Regions from separate parts of the Paenibacillus sp. FSL F4-0243 genome, predicted to be linked through region 2. Evidence: riboswitches for the same ligand, from Rfam matches in the RefSeq annotation. Region 2 holds a riboswitch; each other region holds the start of a gene.
The links. A riboswitch is a leader RNA that binds a small molecule or an ion and turns the genes downstream of it on or off. The one in region 2 is predicted to bind cyclic di-GMP.
Positions count from the first base shown of each region.

Region 1: another riboswitch for cyclic di-GMP. It lies ahead of NSS87_RS02440 (collagen-binding domain-containing protein); the one in region 2 lies ahead of NSS87_RS05615 (EAL domain-containing protein).
Region 3: another riboswitch for cyclic di-GMP. It lies ahead of NSS87_RS04780 (glycosyl hydrolase); the one in region 2 lies ahead of NSS87_RS05615 (EAL domain-containing protein).

Region 1 covers NZ_CP150151.1:547,444-551,052, reverse strand. The annotation lists gene NSS87_RS02440 (collagen-binding domain-containing protein) at 1-1,959, opposite strand, end outside; cyclic di-GMP riboswitch class I at 2,070-2,160, opposite strand; gene NSS87_RS02435 (hypothetical protein) at 2,652-3,044, shown strand; gene NSS87_RS02430 (helix-turn-helix domain-containing protein) at 3,487-3,609, shown strand, end outside.
Region 2 covers NZ_CP150151.1:1,255,012-1,258,620, forward strand. The annotation lists gene NSS87_RS05610 (Zn-dependent hydrolase) at 21-1,262, shown strand; cyclic di-GMP riboswitch class I at 1,496-1,582, shown strand; gene NSS87_RS05615 (EAL domain-containing protein) at 1,702-3,609, shown strand, end outside.
Region 3 covers NZ_CP150151.1:1,098,445-1,102,053, reverse strand. The annotation lists gene NSS87_RS04785 (glycosyl hydrolase) at 1-462, opposite strand, end outside; gene NSS87_RS04780 (glycosyl hydrolase) at 616-2,166, opposite strand; cyclic di-GMP riboswitch class I at 2,179-2,258, opposite strand; gene NSS87_RS04775 (sugar phosphate nucleotidyltransferase) at 2,395-3,609, opposite strand, start outside.

The sequences.
Region 1 (3,609 bases), 710 kb from region 2:
TAATGGAATCTCCTCCTCATCAACAAGTACCTCTGTATTGCTCGACGGTGTTGGTGTTGGTACTAGTACTGGAGTCGACGAAGCTACAGGGCCCAGCGGCACAGGATCATCATTAACAATGATAGTGCCAATTACAAATGATGGTGTTGGTGTCGGGAACACCGGAGGCTCCGGCGTTGGCGTCGGTGTTGGCGTTACTTCTGACGACGGTGCCGGTGTTGGTGTTACTTCCGACGACGATGTCGGTGTTGGCGTCACTTCCGACGACGGTGTCGGTGTTGGCGTCACTTCCGACGACGGTGTCGGTGTTGGCGTTACTTCCGGCGACGGTGTTGGCGTTGGCGTTACTTCCGGCGACGGTGTTGGCGTTACTTCCGGCGACGGTGTCGGCGTTGGTGTCACGGTCGGCGTTGGTGTTGGCGTCACGGTCGGCGTTGGTGTTGGCGTCACGGTCGGCGTTGGTGTTGGCGTCACGGTCGGCGTTGGTGTTGGCGTCACGGTCGGCGTTGGTGTTGGCGTCACGGTCGGCGTTGGTGTTGGCGTCACGGTCGGCGTTGGTGTTGGCGTCACGGTCGGCGTTGGTGTTGGCGTCACGGTCGGCGTTGGTGTTGGCGTCACGGTCGGCGTTGGTGTTGGTGTCACGATCGGCGTTGGTGTTGGCGTCACGGTCGGCGTTGGTGTTGGCGTCACGGTCGGCGTTGGTGTTGGCGTCACGGTCGGCGTTGGTGTTGGCGTCACGGTCGGCGTTGGTGTTGGCGTCACGATCGGCGTTGGCTTTGGTGTGTGTGTTGGCTTTGGTGTGTATGTTGGCTTCGGCGTTTGTGTTGGCTTCGGTGTGTGTGTTGGCTTCGGCGTTGGTGTTGGCTTCGGTGTCGGTGTCACGCACGGCGTAGGCGTCACGGTCGGCGTTGGTGTTGGCGTCACGGTCGGCGTCGGTGTTGGTGTCACGGTTGGCGTTGGTGTTGGCGTCACGGTTGGTGTCGGTGTTGGTGTCACGGTCGGCGTCGGTGTTGGCGTCACGGTCGGCGTTGGTGTTGGCGTCACGGTCGGCGTTGGTGTTGGTGTTACGGTTGGTGTCGGTGTTGGTGCCACGGTCGGCGTTGGTGTCGGAGGTGGTTCTTCCCCTCTATATGGATACCAATGCATCTGCACCCCACCAGCAAATCCCTTTGCAATCAGCGTCCCATGCAGTTCACCGGAATTATAAGTTACTTTTGCAAGCGGAGCTAGGATAGTTCCTTCTATTGTTAAACTTCCAATGTCAACAGTGCTAGCTTCATAAAAATTAAATAATACCTTGTTAGGGCTACCTCCCCAGATTTGAAAGCTTGGAATGTTAACTGAACTTCCGCTAACGTTAATGATAACTGTGGCGCTATTTGCAATATTAAACTGTAAGCCATTAGCACCAGCGAAATCGGCAGCACTAAGATTAAGAACGTTAAATGGTTCCGGAGCATCAATCGTTATTTTCCCATATTCCTTTTTGAAAGTTCCTATTGTAGCAAGCGAAGAGAATTCATTAGAACGTCCAATAAGAAATTGCTCTTCAGCATCAAAATCAATAGGAGTCCCTTTTCTCGCTGGTTCTTTAAGATCTACACCGTTGCTGGAAAAAACACCACCATAAACGGATGCTCCATGAACAGTCCCATTAGTAAAACTGATGTCATTACCAGCGATAAGAACATCTCCACCTGGATTATCCTTGGATACGCCGTAATTCTGCAAAATAATATTACCTTTGGCCGCAAGGCGCCCATGAACCTGATCATTAGATTGTTTGAAATCCCCAAAAATAAAAGTATTAAAATTCCCTGCAATACCTAACACAGGTGTAGGAGTATAGGGAAGCACCTCCCCAGCCGCATTTACCAAATGACCTCCAGAAAGACCACTACCTACCGTCAATATCCCCGCTAATACTAGTGCAAGCAGCGGTTTCATTCTTCTTTTCAAAAAGCACACCTCCTAAATCTATGATTTATATTTAATCAGAATAATTACCAGAAACTCTAAAGGACCTAACAACAAAAAAGACCGCCAAAAAAGAAGTGGAATTCCCTTCTCATGGCAGTCGGACGGTCATAGCGCATTTAAGACACTTTAGACTCCTGGACTTTGCGTCCCACCCTTTCAGGCGGTTTGCTATTATCATGATAATATATGTATTGACTTGCGGATTAGAACTAGCATTTTAAGCATCCTATTAAATAATCGTCTATGACTTTTAATACTTTTGAACTAATAATAGTTTAGCGCTCCATTCCTACAATTGTCAATCAATTCCTTTTGATATTCATACGCGTAAGCAAGCACAAAAAAAGCGCCTAAAGGCGCTTCACACAAAGGTTTTCCTTCAATTTTAAAGTAACTTTATAAAGCCTAATATCGATATCCATAATGGAATACTTAGAATCAAACCAAATACCATTCCACGGTGGAGACTTCCTTCCTCTTTCATCCTAATTCTCCCTTTATATAAGTCTGAAGCATTATTTTTTATTATTACAATTTTAATATATTTTATTCTTTCTAATTTAGTTGTGAATTCAATCACATTGGACTAGCTGTTTAGAAATACCATTGATTATTTTTGGAATATCGGGGTAGAATACGAATATACGTTCCCATTAGAGGTGATGAGATTCATGAATAGAGCTGAAAGCAGGGACAACATGCTGGTCAAATCTTATTTATTGCTTCCGATGATTTTATCAGCTTTCGAACGGGACTCCGCCATTCTATCTGCACATTTACGAACACCTACCCCCTATCTGGAGGTTCTTGAAACAGCCGCAGCAGTTGCTACAACAGATCTAAGAGATGTTCGTTCAGAGATGAGAAAACGGGGAATCAAGGTTTATGAGCAGAACAGACTTAACACGGGGATAGAAGCCAAATTTATATGTCGTGGATACCATGAACGAATGCTGCTGTTAAACGACATCGTCGCTGCCCAAGCTGCCATTCATATGCGCAGATATCTCGGTCTGGATATTTCATCTTTTAAGAGCTATGAAGAGCAGTATCAGATTAAGTGAAGTAGCGAAGAAGCTGCCCCCTCCCTCATTTAATTAGCGAACAAAAAAATAGGCCTTACCATGGGAGTTGGCAAGACCTGAGAGATTTATACCACAAAACACTGGGGGGTGTTTGGTGTCTTCAATATATACCTTGAACCTGAAAATAAGATGATGCTCACATGAAAATTACATTAAAAACTTCAATTCGTCGCTTAGGCTATCCGCTTGGCACTTTTGATTTCCAACCAAAGAGGCCCGCTTCGCCGACAGAGAAAATCGACCGATTGATAGTTAGCCACGAGTGCTTTGAACAAATTGTTTCAAAATGATATAGTGAATTCGTTCTCACAGGATGACTTGATAGCAGGTTGTAAAACATAATAAAGTCGGGACCTGAGTACGGAGCGACAACAGGCGTTTGCCTTTTCGTTGAATATTTTCTGAAGGAGGGTAATAGCCCATGAGTGATGAAATCTGTATACCGTCTGGCATTCAACAGAAGGACACTAGCTTTGGCTACACCTTGTCTATTATTAGTGGTAAATATAAAATGACTATTCTCTACTATCTCTCTGAAAACAAG
Region 2 (3,609 bases):
CCAGGATTGGAGATATTAGCATGGATAGAAAGAGAAGATATCAGGCTTTATTTGATAATATTAATCAATATAACTCGGGTGAGAAGGGCATCACTAGAATTGCCTATACAAATGAAGAGCAGACATGTACGAGTGCTTTTATGCGGATGTGTAAGGCTGAAAATTTAGATATTCGGATGGATCATTGCGGAAATGTGATCGCTAGAAGGAATGGGAAGATAGAAGGGCTCCCACCCGTTGTAATGGGCTCTCACTTGGATACGGTATACCAAGGTGGGAAGTACGATGGGGTAGTAGGTGTAACGGCTGCTTTGGAAGTGATCAAACGTCTAAACGAAAAAGGGATTGAAACGGATCATCCGATCGAAATCATCTCATTTGCCTGTGAAGAATCCTCGCGTTTTGGGATTTCAACAGTAGGCAGTAAAGTAATGTCAGGGTTATTTCAGAAGGAGAAATATAGATCTTTGAAGGACAAAGACGGTATTACCATGGAAAAGGCATTTTCGCTATGTGCACTGGATTATAACAATATTGATCAGGCGAGTAGAGAGAATGAAGAATTAAAAGCGTTTTTTGAATTACATATTGAGCAAGGTCCTGTCTTAATAAACAATAATAAAAGAATTGGAATTGTGACTGGAATTGCTGCACCCGTGAGGCTTCATATTCAAATATCAGGGAAGGCATCCCACTCTGGAACGACACCTATGAATATGAGAAAAGATGCTTTTCTGGGTGCCTCAGAAATAGCACTTGAGCTTGAGAAAGCAGCCAAACTCGAACAAGAATTTGGAACGGTTGCGACGCTAGGGGTGATAGATATCTTGAATGGCGCTATGAACGTGGTTCCGGGAGAGGTAGAAATTAAAATTGATATCAGATCTACTTCAGTGGCATCCAGGCAACGTGTGTTAGACCATTTGTATCAAACAATATCCTTAGTACAAGAAAATAGACAACTTGTAATTGAGAGTACGGAAATTATTTCGGAGGAACCCGTCCTATTATCTGATGAGATCAGTCAGGTTCTAGAATCGATTTGTGAAGAGAAAGGGATATCGAGTCAACGGATGATCAGTGGTGCAGGGCATGATGCCATGAACATGAACAAACTTTGCCCAGTAGGGCTTATCTTTGTTCCTTCTGTAGATGGACTTAGTCATCATCCCAATGAATATACAGACTTGGATGATATCATTATGGGGATTGATATTTTGGAAGAAGCTGTTCTTCGTTATGCGTGTGTAAGACAAACATAGTTCGTGTTGAGAAATAAGTCCCAATGTGACATATTTAAATGTTACATTGGGCTTTAGTATCTAATTTTATAATTGTTCGCAGAATTGTTGCTTTACATTAATAAATATTATATTAAAGTTAACATTGATATTTGTGAAAATTTTCCCATGGAAAAATTAAAATTTACTACGGAAATAGGTCTTTTGGAGGCAACCTATTATTAATAGAGTATTTATGACTAATAATAGTTAAAACAGAATATTGGTAAACCTATTGAAAAGTAGGGACACAAAGCCATAGGGTCTAAATCTACATATAGATATGACAGCCGGTTGCATGCAGTTGGAGTTTCTTGATCTTATTTTTTGATGCATATGCAGCCGTTATCATTCTGATAGCGGCTTTTTTTAATTCGTTTTCTAATAAAAACGTAATAAATCGGAAAAAGGATGATAGTACATGGATCAAACACAACCATTGAGAGTATGGAGAATGATAGGCCTCGTCATAATGGCAACGTTGATATTTTGGGGGTGCTCTTACTATTTCATAAAATGGACTGCTAACTCTTATGAGCAAGAAGCGGTTGCTGCTACATCAGAAGCTACGATACATGCGAGTAGATCGATTGGAAATATGATACATGGTGGATTAGATTCATTAGATGGAATTGCTGATTCTATTTCGGAAATCAATTATATGGACTGGGATAAGACCAAAAAATATCTGCATCACTTTGATAAAAAATATAATTTTATTCGAATTAGCATCAACAGCCCAGATGGTAAAGCTTACGCATCAGATGGGACAATGTTTGATGTATCAGATGAAGTAGGATTCCAAAAAGCTCTTCAGGGTATTAGCAGTATTTCTGATCCATTCTTAGATAAGATCTCCAATAAAGAAATTATCACGATCAATAGTCCACTTAAGTTTAAAGGTGAAGTGAAGGGTGCTTTATCTGCCAGCAAATATACACAGGATCTTTATGATGCTCTTGCAGTTTCCTTCTTTAAAGGTCATGGTTATTCTCAAATCATTGATCAAAAGGGACAAGTCATTATCAAATCGAAGAATCTCGAAGAGGATAAGTCAATTGATAACATATTCGAAAGTATAAGTATTGATTCTAGAAATAAGAAACAACTGCAAATCTTTAAAGAGAACATAACCGCAAAAAAATCTGGAGTAGGAATATTTTGGATTAACGGAGATAGCAAAATGGTTGGTTATTCTGGCATTCAGGGGGTTGAGGACTGGTATATTCTCTCCGTGATACCGAAAGATGTGATCATGGCCAAAGCGTCTCAAATGAGTCAGGCGACTTTTTTATTATGTGTAATCATGTTTGTCTTATTATTGATCATATTTGTTAACATTCTATTAAATAAGAGCAAAATTAGGAAACAGATGGAGAGGATTGCCTTTGAGGATGAGTTAACACATCTTCCTAGAACGAATAAATTTGTTATAGATGCTCAGTATTTACTTAAAGAGAAACAGAATACAAAGTTTGCTGTGTTGCAATTTGATATTGAACAATTTAAATACATAAATGAAATTGTCGGTTTTCATGAAGGAAATAGCATTTTGATTCAAGTGGCTAATAGCTTAACAGCAAACACATTAGACGAGGATGTCATTGGACGCTTAGGGGGTGATCGTTTTATTCTTTTCACTTCGTATGACAATAAGGCGGAATTATTCATCCGTATACAAGTACTTACTGAACAAATGAGCGACTATACGTTTGGAAATGAAGAAGGTTTTAGGCTAGTGATTAATTGTGGAATTTACTGTATAGATGATCGTCAGAGCGATATCCTCACATGTATTGACCGAGCAGGAATCGCTTGTAAGTCCATTAAAGGTGGATACAAGAGCTCATGCGCTTTCTTTGACGAACAATTGCTATTGCAGATACACGAAGAGCAAGACATCGTAAGAAAGATGGATGCTGCCATGACAAATGGTGAATTTATAGTATATTTACAACCGAAAATGGATCTGCGAGTGAACAGTTTTCATGGCGCTGAGGCATTGGTTCGATGGAATGATCCTCAGAAGGGACTTATATCTCCTGCAGTATTTATCCCCATATTTGAGAGAAATCGCTTTATCGTGAAATTAGATTTAATGGTGTTTAAATCAGTATGTATCATGTTGAGTAAATGGATCCAGGAAGGAATCCAGCCACTTCCGATTTCAGTGAATATATCGCTTATAACCCTATATCATAATGATTTCCTGCTCCATTTGACGAATATTATTAACAGCTACCAGGTACCTGCTAAATTGATAGAGTTAGAGCTGACCGAGTCTATTGTATTCCAAAATTTAGAGTTTGTTAGAGATATTTTGTTGGAG
Region 3 (3,609 bases), 160 kb from region 2:
TACATTGGACCATTCCGGAGAAGTCCCCGGCAAACTCTGATGGAATGTCATGGCTACAATGCCACCCTCTTGATGCCACTCCATTGCACTGTCTATAACAGCTTGTCGCTGTTCTGCGATCGTCCCTTCGGGTTGATTATTAATTGCCCCCAATTCATAACCATGTAGAACGGCATTTTGTCCCGATGTATTCTTCAGCTTATGAACCAGTTCATCTGGACTTTCTAGATAATCATGCTGGCCAGACAGGATTCCTTTGCCACGTAGATTCACCAAATTACTCAGCAGTTGCTTGGCTTCTTCAGAAGCTGATGGATTGCTTGGTATAGCCGGAGGAAGAGCGGAAGAAACACTCATAGCCTTCGGAAGACCCTTAACCTCTCCCCAAGGCAGCAAGGAAAAAATAATAAACACCGGTAATATAGTAAACAACAATCTGTTTTGCTTATAATATTTACGCAAATAAATCCTCCTTTCGGTAGCTGTACTGCCTCCACAGGTGCTAAATAAACATACCTGTTATCGGACAATCGTCTTCTGACCTAATGAGGACTATAGCTTAGTAGCTCTGCAATAACGCAGAGCCACTAAGGATCGACCTTTAATTTTCATCAATCAGGAGACATCCGGAAGATAAAGTGCACTTGCTGGAACTGTCTCTTTAGCTTGACTAGTACTTTCCCACATCAAGCGGACTCTCGCATCGCCTTCATTTTCGTAATACTCCACCTTGATATCGTATAGCTGGCCAGCCTTCAGCGTTATATTACCCTTACGCTCAGTACCACTTTGCTTAGTCCAACTATCAATCACGGATTGCCCATTCACCCACACACGGATGCCATCATCTGAGGTAGTGTAAAATGTATATTGCTCATCATATAATGGCTTAATTTTACCGCTCCAACGTATGGAGAAACGATCAATCCCGAGGGCGGCATCCGGCGATCCTTGCCGCCAATTGAAATCGATAATTGCATCAGTTCTAGTAAGAGCTGCTGTTCCCGATAGCTGTATGTTGTTGTAATATTCTCCTGCAAGCCCCTTCACAAGAGGAATTGCTGCCTCACCCTCTTCTTCGGGAGGTGCCGGCGCTGGTGCAGCGCTAGGTGTCGGTACCAGACTAGTATTTAATTTATCTCTAGTTAAGGTATAGTTGCTATTCATAAATGTTTTAATTGTATCTGCACTGTTATTCTCGTAAAGCATTTTTCCCCAGCTCATCATATACGTCCATTTACTTTGTGATTGCTGAAGCTTCTCCAGATTAGGCATTTCACCATTCTCCCCGATCGCAATCGGTTTGCCTGCGGCTAGACTCAACAAGCTGTCATAGTATTTTTGCTGGTAATCATTTTCGTATATATCTGCTGCCAGAATATCTACTTTATCAGCACCTGGATAAGTTAGCGCATAAGGATCTGACCAAACATTGGGAGCATTCGGACTCCATACCCATAACAAATTATTTAATTTATGAACGTTAACAAAACGGTCATACATAATATTCCAAAGTTTAGAAAAGTTATTTTTCTTCCCCCACCAGAACCAGTTCCCGTTCATTTCATGATAGGGTCTCCAAAGCACCGGAACATTGGCATCGCGCAAGCTTTTTAGGGAGACTGCCACCTTATCAAGCTCAGCGATCAGATTGTTATATTGCTTGGTACCCGGTGTAACGTAACTATCGAACTCATTCTGACTAAGTGTTTTTTTCACATTATCCCAGTCATAAGAGGTGCCCGGCAGGTTAGCATGAAAAGTCATAGCTACGATCCCGCCCGCTTTATTCCAGTTGATCGCGCTGTTCACCACATTTTGACGCTGCCAGGCCATCGTTCCTTCTGACTGACCGCTGATCGCGCCCAGTTCATAACCGTGAAGAGCGGCATATTGTCCGCTGCTTCCCTTCAGCATATTGTTAATTTCATCTGGACTTTCTAAATAGTCATGTTGACCAGCAATAATACCTTTTCCTGAGATCGAGTAAAAATAGTTAAGCAGCTTTACGGCTTCAGGTGAGGCTCCTGGGGTAACTGGCGTTCCAGAATTTGAAGCAGCTATGACAACAGACGGCGAAATTCCAACAGTAAGCGGAAGTGCAGTCAGAAACAAGACGAGTGACAGAAATGCGCCAAATAATCGATACGTACGGTAAGCTTTCAAAATAATCTCCCTTTCGGTAGCCAGGCTGCCACTCTTTCGAAGGCCCTATAGCTTTGCGTCCCTACCTTTCGATAGGTTTGCCTTTTCAATTTAAGAGAAATAATCTCTCTTACCGTAAGTATCGACGACAATTAATGATATATTTAGTGTTTTTATGACTTTTTTTGATAATTGAGTCAATTTACCTGTTTCAAGAAATTTTGGATTGGTTAAATAGATAGGTTAGACCTATGAAATGAATTGTTGTAGTTCTATATCATTCCAGTCTAAAGTAATACGAATGTTATCTTCTTCTACTAATTCAGAACCCGTCTGTACCTCTATAAACTCGACATCCGTCAAAGCAAGGATCGCGTGCTTCGTCCCTTCCGGTATACGTACCACGTCCCCAGCCTTCACATTATGTTTTTTCTCATTCAGCACAATACTTGCTTCGCCGCTGACGATTGTCCAAATTTCACTACGCTTGCGATGTAATTGATAGCTGATATTATTCCCCTCGGATATAAAAATCCGTTTGGTCAGCACTTCATTGCCTTCATCATATTTCACATAATCAATAACTTTGTAATGGCCCCAGCGGCGTTCCTCGTACATCGGTCTTTGTTCAAAGGTCTTCAGCACTTCTTTAATCCGTGGGCTCTCAGCTTTATGGGTAACTAGAATCCCATCCGGGCTAGCCGCAATGATCAGATCCTTCGCACCAATTACCGTAATCGGAATATCCAGCTCATTAATCAAGCAAGTCCCCTCAGAATCCGCCGTTACAAAACCTTTTCCTACATGCTTGCTGCTCATTTCCTCTGTCAGCGTATTCCACGTTCCAAGATCCTTCCAGAATCCATCATACGGCTGTACTACAATATGTTCTTCTTTCTCCACCACTTCATAATCAAAGCTGATGGAAGACAATAGCTTATACTGCTTCTGCAATTCTTCATATCCTAAAGGCAACCCTTTACGCTGCAAAATATCTAACAAGTACCCTAAGCGGAAGGCAAACACTCCGCAATTCCACAAGGCATTTTGTTCGATGAGCTGTTCTGCTTGTATGCGGTCTGGTTTCTCTTGAAAGTGACTCACCTTCATAAAACCATTTTCCCCCGCCTCTTCGGTGGTAGGAATAATGTATCCGTATTTCTCTGAGGCATGTTCAGGAACAACACCCATTAGTGCCAGATTTGCTCCACTTTCCAGCATGGTCCCCTCAAGCATAGCTATGGTATCGAAAAAGGATGCTTCTACATAAGGGTCAACAGGCAATATTGCTACCGTCTCCGCTGGAGAAACACCTGCCACTGAATAAAGATAGGTAGCTGTTAAGGCGATAGCCGGAAAAGTATCCCGACGCTCCGGTTCAACGATAATCGGCACATGACTTCCCAGTTGGCTTTGTATCATTTCTACTTGGCCGCGGCCGGTGGCCAGATAAGATGATTCTGC